Regions from separate parts of the Pseudocitrobacter faecalis genome, predicted to be linked through region 1. Evidence: predicted binding sites of a transcription regulator. Region 1 holds the regulator's gene; the other holds the start of a gene.

Region 1 (6,019 bases):
GCAGCGGGCGGGCAGCGCTGTGCGCGTTAATGGCGTCGCTGGCTTCGGCAAGATTCAGCGTAAGCGTGGAGGCCGGTAACTGGGCAAGCTGTTTTTCCAGCGTACTCAGGCGCTGCTGGTTGTTCTGCAACTGTGCGCTTTCTCGCGCCTGTAAAACAAATGCCGCGCGCCAGCCGGTGAGTTCGCTGCCCCAGTGTGCAAAACGCTTGTTCTCCTTAAGCCATTGGTTTAGCTGAGTTTGCGTCTGCTGCAACCCGCGCATCTGTTCGATAGCCGTGGCGCGGATGCGGTTACGGCGGGTGGTTGCTTCATGTAAGCGAGCATTTACTTGCAGCGTCTGCTGCTGGGTTCTGGCGAGGGTTGCGGCTTGTTCCTGAAGATGTGTCCAGCGTGGGCGCAGAAGTTCCGCCGGTTGGGCACGGCTGAGCGTTTCCAGCTGGGGTTGCGCTGTCGCCAGAGCCTGTTCTGCGGCGGCAAGCGCTTCTCGGGTGGTATGCGTTTCGCGCGTCAGTTCATTCTGACGCAGCAACCACTGTTGCTGATGTTGTGCGATCGTCTGCTGCTCCAGTGCGGCTTTCTCTTCGAGAGTAAGCGCCTGCAAACTTCCCTGCAGTGACTGTTGCTGCTCTTCACTCAGCAGCACCATCCCGGAGGATTGCGCCTGGAGTTTCTCCAGCTCGGTGCGTGCCTGTTTATGTTTTTCAAAAACTTGCGCAGAAATTCGTCCATATATTTCCGTGCCGGTGAGTTCTTCCAGCAGCTCGGCGCGTTCTTTGGGACGCGCATTAAGGAACGCGGCGAACTGCCCCTGTGACAGCAACATTGAACGGGTAAAGCGGCCGTAATCGAGCCCGCTCAACGACGCGATAAGCTCGAGCTTATCTTTGACTTTATCGGCCAGAATTTTGCCGTCATCGCGACGCGCCAGTTCAACGCGCGGGGCCTGCAGGTTGCCATCCGGCTGATTGCGCGCGCGGTTCTGGCTCCAGAACGCGCGATAGGCCACGCCCTGCACTTCAAACTCAACTTCCGCCAGACATTCAGCGGTGTCGCGGGTCATCAGATCGTTTTGTGATTGCGACACCGTGTTGAGGCGCGGCGTTTCGTGATACAGCGCGAGGCAAATGGCGTCCAGCAGAGTGGTTTTTCCCGCGCCTGTGGGGCCGGTGATGGCGAACAGACCGTTGCTGGCAAACGGTTCGGCGGTGAAATCGATTTTCCACTCGCCCTTCAGTGAGTTGAGATTCTTCAGGCGCAGGCTGAGGATTTTCATGGCTGCGGCTCCTCATCAAGCGAGTGAACGGTGAGATCAAACAGCGTTTTCAGGCGCGCCTGCCGGGATTCTTCTAGCGTTTCCAGCGCCAGACGACGCTGGAAAACCTCTTCAACTTCCAGTTCGCTTAGGGTTTCACGCAGGCTGTTGTCCAGAATGCGCTGACGCTGTTCGCGGCTGCGGCGGATCAGCAATACATCAACGGGCAAATCATCGGTAATGACCTGGATTTTACGCTGAATATCATGCAGATACTCATCGCTGGTGATTTCAATATCCAGCCAGACCGGGGGCTCTGACGGGGCATCGCGATACTGTGCCAACTGGCTGCTGATGCTGTCAAAGTCGCCCTTAATGACCGCCAGCGGTTGCGTAGCGGGCACGTCGAGTGGCGTCACGTCCTGAAGTTTACCCTCGACAAAGGTCACCTGATTGACGCTTTTGCTTTTCCCCGTTTCATCAAAGCTGAGCGGGATAGGCGAGCCGCAGTAGCGAATATGTTCGCTGCCGCCGATTTTCTGCGCGCGGTGAATATGCCCCAGCGCGATGTAATCGGCAGGCGGGAAGTTTTGCGCCGGAAACGCATCCAGTGTGCCAATATAAATATCACGCACGGCATCGCTTTTGCTGGCACCCACGGTGGTCAGGTGACCGCTGGCGATTATCGGCAGCGGGCGATCGCCACGCAGTGCGCAGGCCTGCTGGTATTGTTTCTGATAGTAGTCAGTAATGGTTTCCAGTAAATGCTGCTGTTTTTCCGCACCGGAAAGCCCGGCCTGGCTGACGACGATATCGCGCGGACGCAAAAATGGCACCGGGCAGAAAACAGCGCCAGGTGTGCCGTCGCGGCGGTTGAGAATAAAAGGTTCATGCCCGGCGCTGGCGATCACCGTGGTATTGAGAAACGACAAAATATCGCGGGATTCATTCAGCGTGGCGACGGAATCATGATTTCCGGCAAGCACCACCAGATGACAGCCGGTTTGTTGCAGATTTACCACAAAGCGGTTGTAGAGTTCGCGCGCATAGCTTGGCGGCGAGCCGGTATCAAAGATATCGCCCGCCACAATAATGGCGTCGACCTGTTCGCGTTGCGCGGTCTCCAGCAGCCAGTTCAGAAACGCATCGTGTTCTGCGGCACGGCTTTTACTGTAAAAATTCTGGCCTAAGTGCCAGTCTGAAGTGTGAAGAATTCGCATCGTCGTCCCTGTGGGGAAAAAAGCATAGCCGGGATTATACATTCCCCGACCGCAGGATCGACGGGTGTATTCCGCGAGTGTCATATTTCGTAAAGCGCCATCATTTTACGGTCATGTTTTTCATAAAACTGTCATAAATCTGACGCATAATGACGCCGAATGTATACTGATGGCTAAAAAAACAGGGCATAAAATGGCGAGACGCATTCTGGTCGTTGAAGATGAAGCACCCATCCGCGAAATGGTCTGTTTCGTGCTGGAGCAAAACGGTTTCCAGCCGATTGAGGCGGAAGATTATGACAGTGCGGTGAATCAGCTCAATGAACCCTGGCCCGATCTGATTTTGCTCGACTGGATGCTACCGGGCGGCTCAGGGCTACAGTTTATCAAACATCTCAAGCGTGAAGCGCTGACCCGCGATATCCCGGTCATGATGCTGACGGCGCGCGGTGAAGAAGAGGATCGCGTACGCGGTCTGGAAACCGGCGCGGATGACTACATTACCAAACCCTTTTCCCCGAAAGAGCTGGTGGCGCGGATCAAAGCGGTGATGCGGCGTATCTCTCCGATGGCGGTGGAGGAGGTGATTGAGATGCAGGGCCTAAGCCTTGATCCTACCTCGCATCGCGTTATGACCGGCGAAAATCCGCTCGATATGGGGCCAACCGAATTCAAACTGCTGCATTTCTTTATGACGCACCCTGAACGCGTCTACAGCCGTGAGCAATTGTTGAACCATGTCTGGGGCACCAACGTCTATGTGGAAGATCGCACGGTGGATGTGCATATTCGCCGCCTGCGCAAAGCGTTGGAACAGAGCGGCCACGATCGTATGGTGCAAACCGTTCGCGGCACGGGCTACCGTTTTTCGGCTCGTTTCTGAATGTTGACAGGAGTGTGACGCGTGCTGGAACGGCTGTCATGGAAAAGACTCGCCTTTGAGCTTTTCTTGTGTTGTCTCCCGGCCCTGATATTAGGGCTTATTATTGGCCATCTTCCCTGGTTTCTGCTGGCGGCAGTGACCGGACTGTTGATTTGGCATTTCTGGAATCTTCTGCGCCTTTCCTGGTGGTTATGGGTCGATCGCAGCATGACGCCGCCGCCGGGGCGCGGTAGCTGGGAACCGCTGCTCTACGGTCTGAATCAGATGCAACTGCGTAATAAAAAACGCCGCCGTGAACTGGGTAATCTGATTAAACGCTTTCGTAGCGGCGCAGAATCACTACCCGATGCGGTGGTGTTGACCACAGAAGAGGGCGCAATCTTCTGGTGTAACGGCCTGGCGCAACAACTGCTTGGTCTGCGCTGGCCGGACGATAGCGGGCAAAATATTCTTAACCTGTTGCGTTATCCGGAATTTACGCAGCATCTTAAGCAACGCGAGTTTCTTAAACCGCTGCATCTGGTGCTCAATAATGGGCGTCATCTGGAAATCCGTATCATGCCTTATACCGACCGGCAGTTGCTGATGGTGGCGCGCGACGTCACCCAAATGCACCAGTTGGAAGGCGCACGGCGCAACTTCTTTGCCAACGTCAGTCATGAACTGCGTACGCCATTGACGGTTCTGCAGGGCTATCTTGAGATGCTTCAGGAGCAGGTACTGGAAGGCGCGACGCGTGAAAAAGCCCTGCATACGATGCGTGAACAGACGCAGCGTATGGAAGGGCTGGTGAAGCAATTACTGACGCTATCGAAAATTGAAGCCGCGCCGACCCTCACCCTCAATGAAAAAGTGGATGTACCGATGATGCTGCGGGTGGTTGAGCGGGAAGCGCAAACGCTAAGCCAGGGCCAGCATGAACTCCATTTTGAAATTGATGAGGCATTGAAGGTGCTGGGCAATGAAGATCAACTGCGCAGTGCGGTGTCAAACCTGGTTTATAACGCGGTGAACCATACGCCCGCCGGCACGAAAATCACCGTGCGCTGGCAGCATGCGCCGCACGGTGCGCTGTTTAGCGTCGAGGACAACGGGCCTGGCATTGCGGCGGAACATCTTCCCCGTTTAACCGAGCGTTTTTACCGGGTGGATAAAGCGCGCTCCCGGCAAACTGGCGGCAGCGGCTTAGGCCTGGCGATTGTGAAACATGCGTTAAATCATCATGATAGCCGCCTGGATGTTGAAAGCCAGCCAGGAAAAGGAACACGCTTTAGTTTCCTGCTGCCGGAACGTTTAATTGCCACATAAAGCGCCAGATTTAGCACTTGTCACGATGAGTTTCCACAGACCAGCTTCGGCTGGTCTGTTTGCTTTGCAGTCAATTTCCCATCGGATATTTTATGAACAACTGGCGCTTTTTTGTTCGCATGATCAGCCATGTGTTTTTCCTATATCTGGTTAATCGTTCCAGGTTTGTATTTAGTATTAGTATAATCGTCTGGTTTTGCGATCCCATATTGCTTTAAAACGTTATAAGCGTTTAAATTGCGCCTAATGCAGTAGGAATCAGACTGTATTTACGTAGCAAATCAAAAAACTATTCTTCCTCACGCTACGAAGGGAGCATATCCCGCTGAGTTTGTTGCTTGTTTCCTCTGAAAGATTCCGTTGGAGCGAGCGCAAAGTTTTTTATTTGTACAACACCACATCCACAGGCAGTAGTTACATATGACCCATCAGTTAAAAACACGCGATATCATCGCTCTGGGCTTTATGACCTTTGCGTTGTTTGTCGGCGCTGGCAACATTATTTTCCCTCCAATGGTTGGTTTACAGGCGGGCCCGAACGTCTGGATCGCCGCGCTCGGCTTTTTAATTACCGCAGTCGGTCTGCCTGTGTTGACCGTTGTCGCGCTGGCAAAGGTCGGCGGTGGTGTTGATAGCCTCAGTACGCCAATCGGTAAAGTCGCAGGGGTTCTGCTGGCAACCGTTTGTTATCTCGCTGTTGGCCCGCTGTTTGCGACGCCGCGTACCGCGACTGTCTCCTTCGAAATCGGTATTGCCCCGCTGACGGGTGATGGTGCGATGCCGCTGTTTATCTACAGCCTGGTCTATTTTGCGCTGGTCATTCTGGTTTCCCTCTATCCAGGCAAACTGCTCGATACCGTCGGCAACTTCCTGGCACCAATGAAAATTCTGGCGCTGCTGGTGCTTTCCGTGGCGGCGGTTATCTGGCCGGCTGGCCCTATCAGTCATGCTCTTGAAGCGTATCAAACGGCACCGTTTTCTAATGGTTTCGTGAATGGTTATCTGACTATGGATACCCTTGGCGCGATGGTATTTGGGATCGTAATCGTGAACGCGGCCCGCTCCCGCGGCGTGACCGAGGCTCGCTTGCTGACTCGCTATACCATCTGGGCTGGCCTGATGGCCGGCGTTGGCCTGACGCTGCTGTACCTGGCGTTGTTCCGCCTGGGCTCCGATAGCGCGCTGCTGGTTGATAAGAGCGCAAACGGCGCGGCGATTCTGCATGCTTATGTGCAGCATACCTTCGGCGGAGCGGGTAGCTTCCTGCTGGCGGCGCTGATCTTTATCGCTTGTCTGGTTACGGCGGTTGGCCTGACCTGTGCGTGCGCGGAATTTTTCGCGCAGTATCTGCCGCTC
Region 2 (6,019 bases), 1.2 Mb from region 1:
TGGCCTGCTGACCGTCAAGCTCGACGATCCTACCGGCTATGGCCGCATCACCCGCGAAAACGGCAAAGTGACCGGCATTGTTGAGCATAAAGATGCCAGCGATGAACAGCGTCAGATTCAGGAAATTAACACCGGCATTCTGATTGCCAGCGGTGCGGATATGAAGCGTTGGCTGTCGAAGCTGAATAACAACAATGCGCAGGGTGAGTTCTATATCACTGACATTATCGCGATGGCGTACCAGGAAGGGCGTGAAATTGCCGCAGTGCATCCTGACCGCCTGAGCGAAGTAGAAGGCGTCAACAACCGCCTGCAACTCTCGCGCCTTGAACGCGTTTACCAGTCTGAGCAGGCTGAAAAACTGCTGCTGGCGGGCGTAATGCTGCGCGATCCGGCGCGTTTTGATCTCCGTGGCTCCCTGTCTCATGGGCGCGATGTGGAAATTGACGCTAACGTTATTCTGGAAGGCGACGTTACGCTGGGCAACCGCGTGAAAATTGGCGCGGGCTGCGTGATTAAAAACGCGGTGATTGGCGATGATTGTGAAATCAGCCCGTACAGTGTGGTGGAAGATGCGCGTCTTGACGCTGCCTGCACTATCGGCCCATTCGCCCGTCTGCGTCCTGGCGCGGAACTGCTGGAAGGCGCGCACGTCGGTAACTTCGTTGAAATGAAAAAAGCGCGTCTGGGTAAAGGCTCGAAAGCCGGTCATCTGACCTACCTGGGCGATGCGGAAATTGGCGACAACGTGAATATCGGCGCAGGCACCATCACCTGTAACTACGATGGTGCGAACAAATTCAAAACTATCATCGGGAATGATGTGTTTGTGGGTTCCGACACACAGCTGGTGGCGCCGGTGACCGTGGGTAATGGTGTCACTATCGCCGCCGGTACCACTGTCACGCGCAATGTTGCTGATAACGAACTGGTTTTAAGCCGTGTACCGCAAGTCCATAAACAGGGCTGGCAGCGTCCGGTGAAGAAGAAGTAAATTTCGTGGCGGGATAACCCCGCCCCAAAAGGTATTTATCCAATTTGTAGGCCTGATAAGGCGAAGCCGCCATCAGGCAGACAGGAGATGAGGGGATAAAATAATCCTCCGCTCAAATTGCTGTATCTATAAAAATAACCCCACTCTCTACAAAGGCTCGGGGCGCCCGAAAATACGGGCATACAGGTTGACCGACAACGACTGGCATATCGCCAAAATCGGAATTAAAAAACTATGTGTGGAATTGTAGGCGCAGTCGCGCAACGTGATGTAGCTGAGATCCTTCTCGAAGGTTTACGTCGTCTGGAATACCGTGGTTATGACTCCGCGGGTCTGGCGGTCGTTGATGAAAAGGGCAATATGACCCGTCTGCGTCGTCTGGGTAAAGTCCAGATGCTCTCTCAGGCGGCGGAAGAACACCCGCTTCACGGCGGCACCGGTATTGCTCACACCCGTTGGGCAACGCACGGCGAACCCTCAGAAACCAACGCGCATCCGCATGTTTCTGAACACATTGTGGTGGTGCATAACGGCATCATCGAAAACCACGAACCGCTGCGCGAAATGTTGCAGGGCCGTGGCTATACCTTCGTGTCCGAAACGGATACCGAAGTGATCGCCCACCTGGTGCACTGGGAAATGGAACAGGGCGGCACACTGCGTGAAGCTGTGCTGCGCGCGATCCCACAACTGCGTGGCGCGTATGGCACCGTCATTATGGATACCCGCAATCCGGAAACCCTGCTGGCCGCGCGTTCGGGTAGCCCGCTGGTTATCGGCCTTGGCATGGGTGAAAACTTTATCGCCTCTGACCAGCTGGCGCTGCTGCCGGTTACTCGTCGCTTTATCTTCCTCGAAGAGGGCGATATCGCGGAAGTGACCCGCCGCGCGGTAACCGTGTTTGATAAATCTGGCGCAGAAGTAAAACGTCAGGATATTGAATCCAATCTCCAGTATGACGCAGGCGATAAAGGTATTTACCGCCACTACATGCAGAAAGAGATTTACGAGCAGCCGAACGCCATCAAAAACACTCTGACCGGTCGTATCAGCCATGGCCAGGTGGATTTAAGCGAACTGGGCCCGAACGCCGACGAACTGCTGTCGAAAGTCGAGCATATCCAGATCATCGCCTGCGGGACGTCCTACAACTCCGGTATGGTTTCTCGCTACTGGTTTGAATCGCTGGCGGGCGTACCGTGTGACGTGGAAATCGCCTCTGAATTCCGCTATCGCAAATCCGCGGTGCGTCGTAACAGCCTGATGATCACCCTGTCTCAGTCTGGCGAAACGGCAGATACCCTCGCGGGCCTGCGTCTGTCGAAAGAGCTGGGTTACCTCGGTTCTCTGGCAATCTGTAACGTACCGGGCTCTTCGCTGGTACGTGAATCCGATCTGTCGATGATGACCAATGCGGGGACTGAAATCGGTGTAGCGTCCACCAAAGCGTTCACGACGCAGTTGACCGTTCTGCTGATGCTGGTGGCAAAACTGGCAAACCTGAAAGGTCTGGATGCCTCTATCGAGCACGACATCGTTCATGGCCTGCAGGCGCTGCCGAGCCGTATCGAGCAGATGCTGTCGCAGGATAAACGCATTGAAGCGCTGGCAGAAGATTTCTCTGACAAGCATCACGCATTGTTCCTCGGTCGTGGCGATCAGTATCCGATCGCGCTGGAAGGCGCGCTGAAGCTGAAAGAGATCTCCTACATTCACGCAGAAGCTTACGCTGCAGGCGAGCTGAAACACGGCCCGCTGGCGCTGATTGACGCGGATATGCCGGTTATCGTGGTTGCACCGAACAACGAACTGCTGGAAAAACTGAAATCCAACATTGAAGAAGTTCGCGCGCGCGGCGGCCAGCTGTATGTCTTCGCCGACCAGGATGCCGCCTTCACCAACAGCGACAATATGCACATCATCGAGATGCCGCACGTTGAAGAGGTGATTGCGCCAATCTTCTACACCGTGCCGCTGCAGTTGCTGGCGTACCACGTCGCGCTGATCAAAGGCACCGACGTTGACCAGCCGCGTAACCTGGCGAAATCGGTCACTGTAGAGTAATCGCACCAGACTCCACCTTCGGGTGGAGTTTTTTTTACGCCAATCCCCGCCTGAGATTTATGACAATCTGTCATTTTCAGCTATGGTTTCTGATGTCATAAAAAGAAAATATTGCTGAAATCAGAAATTCGCAACTACGAATAAGTTATTGAAACTTACGGTTTTTATATCCATATTATCGATAAGCACCTCCTTGTCATAAAACTGTCATATTCCATACATATAACTGTCACCTGTTTGTCCTATTTTGCTCATCGTAGCCATTAAACAATGCTTTATGAATCCTTCCAGGAGACATTATGAAAGTTATGCGTACCACCGTCGCCACTGTTGTCGCCGCGACCTTATCGATGAGTGCTTTCTCTGTATTCGCAGCAGCAAGCCTGACAGGCGCTGGTGCAACATTCCCGGCACCGGTGTATGCCAAATGGGCTGACACCTACCAGAAAGAGACCGGTAATAAGGTGAACTACCAGGGCATCGGTTCTTCTGGCGGCGTAAAACAAATTACCGCTAACACCGTGGATTTCGGCGCATCGGATGCTCCGCTGTCTGACGAAAAACTGGCGCAGGAAGGCCTGTTCCAGTTCCCGACCGTTATCGGCGGTGTGGTTCTGGCTGTAAACATTCCGGGTCTGAAATCTGGCGAACTGGTGCTGGACGGTAAAACCCTGGGTGACATCTACCTGGGTAAAATCAAGAAGTGGGATGACGAAGCCATCACCAAACTGAACCCGGGCGTGAAACTGCCATCGCAGAATATCGCTGTGGTACGCCGTGCGGATGGTTCCGGTACTTCCTTCGTCTTCACCAGTTACCTGGCGAAAGTGAACGAAGAGTGGAAATCCAAAGTGGGTGCAGGCTCTACCGTAAACTGGCCGACTGGCCTCGGCGGTAAAGGCAACGACGGAATTGCAGCGTTTGTGCAGCGTCTGCCGGGGGCGATTGGTTATGTTGAATACGCTTACGCGAAACAGAATAACCTGGCCTACACCAAAATTGTTTCCGCTGACGGTAAACCGGTAAGCCCGACCGAAGAGAGTTTCTCTAACGCTGCCAAAGGCGTCGACTGGAGCAAATCCTTCGCGCAGGATCTGACGAACCAGAAAGGTGACGATGTGTGGCCGATTACCTCCACCACCTTCATCCTGGTGCACAAAGAGCAGAAAAAACCTGAGCAGGGCGTCGAAGTGCTGAAGTTCTTCGACTGGGCTTACAAAAACGGCGCGAAACAGGCTAACGACCTGGATTACGCTTCACTGCCGGATAGCGTTGTTGAGCAGGTTCGTGCCGCATGGAAGACCAGCGTGAAAGACAGCAGCGGTAAAGCGCTGTACTAACGGGAAATATTGACGAAAATGGCGGGTGGCGCTGCGCTTACCCGCCCTACGGTTCACACTGTAGGCCCGATAAGCGTTTACGCTATCGGGCAACTTCGTAAAACGCGTTTAACGGAAAGAGTGATTTATGGCTGCAACCAAGCCTGCTTTTAACCCACCGGGTAAAAAGGGTGACATGATCTTCAGCGCGCTGGTAAAACTGGCAGCGCTGATTGTGCTATTGATGTTGGGCGGCATTATCGTGTCCCTGATCATCTCCTCCTGGCCGAGCATCGAAAAATTCGGCTTCTCATTCCTGTGGACCAAAGAGTGGGATGCGCCGAACGATATTTACGGTGCGCTGGTTCCCATTTACGGAACCCTTGTAACCTCCATTATCGCGCTGCTGATCGCCGTTCCGGTGAGTTTCGGCATCGCCCTGTTCCTGACGGAACTGGCCCCCAACTGGCTGCGTCGCCCGTTAGGTATCGCCATTGAACTGCTGGCGGCTATCCCGAGTATCGTTTACGGCATGTGGGGCCTGTTTATCTTCGCCCCGCTGTTCGCGACGTACTTCCAGGAGCCGGTTGGCAACGTTCTCTCCAACATCCCGTTTGTGGGTGCACTGTTCTCCGGCCCGGCCTTTGGTATCGGGATTCTGGCGGCAGGCGTGATCCTCGCCATCATGATCATCCCGTACATCGCGGCAGTCATGCGCGATGTGTTCGAACAAACGCCGGTAATGATGAAAGAATCCGCTTACGGCATCGGCTGCACCACCTGGGAAGTTATCTGGCGCATTGTGCTTCCGTTCACCAAAAATGGCGTCATCGGCGGCATCATGCTGGGCCTTGGCCGCGCGCTGGGTGAAACCATGGCGGTGACCTTTATCATCGGTAACACTTACCAGCTCGACAGCGCCTCGCTGTATATGCCGGGCAACAGTATCACCTCGGCGCTGGCAAACGAATTCGCGGAAGCGGAATCCGGGCTGCATGTTGCGGCGCTGATGGAACTGGGTCTGATCCTGTTTGTGATTACCTTTATCGTGCTGGCGGCGTCTAAATTCATGGTGATGCGTCTGGCGAAAAACGAGGGGGCGCGTTAATGGCTACGCTCGATATGCAAAACACCGCGGCCCTGGCGGAATCTCGCCGCAAAATGCAGGCGCGTCGCCGCCTGAAGAACCGCATCGCACTCACGCTTTCCATGGCGACGATGGCGTTCGGTCTGTTCTGGTTGGTGTGGATCCTGATGTCCACCATTACTCGCGGTATCGACGGAATGTCGCTGGCGCTGTTCACCGAAATGACACCGCCGCCAAACACGGCGGGTGGTGGTCTGGCGAACGCCCTGGCAGGCAGTGGTTTGCTGATCCTGTGGGCGACGGTATTTGGTACGCCGCTCGGCATCATGGCGGGGATTTATCTCGCGGAATATGGCCGTAAATCGTGGCTCGCAGAAGTGATTCGTTTTATTAACGATATCCTGCTTTCCGCACCGTCGATTGTCGTGGGTCTGTTCGTCTATACCATCGTGGTGGCGCAAATGCAGCATTTCTCCGGCTGGGCCGGGGTGATTGCGCTGGCGCTGTTGCAGGTGCCAATCGTTATTCGTACCACCGAAAACATGCTCAAACTGG

Evidence for each region. The regulator PhoB, encoded in region 1, activates phosphate uptake and scavenging genes when phosphate is short. The targets are predictions, from matches to a motif close to CTGTCATAAAACTGNCNNAT.
Region 2: a site for PhoB is predicted at 3,252-3,271, ahead of pstS (phosphate ABC transporter substrate-binding protein PstS). Genes of this name have one in related genera too.

What each region holds. Positions count from the first base shown of each region.
Region 1 is NZ_CBDDNJ010000002.1:3,291,241-3,297,259, reverse strand. It holds gene sbcC (exonuclease subunit SbcC) at 1-1,273, opposite strand, end outside; gene sbcD (exonuclease subunit SbcD) at 1,270-2,472, opposite strand; gene phoB (phosphate response regulator transcription factor PhoB) at 2,666-3,355, shown strand; gene phoR (phosphate regulon sensor histidine kinase PhoR) at 3,377-4,663, shown strand; gene brnQ (branched-chain amino acid transporter carrier protein BrnQ) at 5,084-6,019, shown strand, end outside.
Region 2 is NZ_CBDDNJ010000002.1:4,453,096-4,459,114, reverse strand. It holds gene glmU (bifunctional UDP-N-acetylglucosamine diphosphorylase/glucosamine-1-phosphate N-acetyltransferase GlmU) at 1-994, shown strand, start outside; gene glmS (glutamine--fructose-6-phosphate transaminase (isomerizing)) at 1,229-3,058, shown strand; gene pstS (phosphate ABC transporter substrate-binding protein PstS) at 3,358-4,398, shown strand; gene pstC (phosphate ABC transporter permease PstC) at 4,526-5,485, shown strand; gene pstA (phosphate ABC transporter permease PstA) at 5,485-6,019, shown strand, end outside.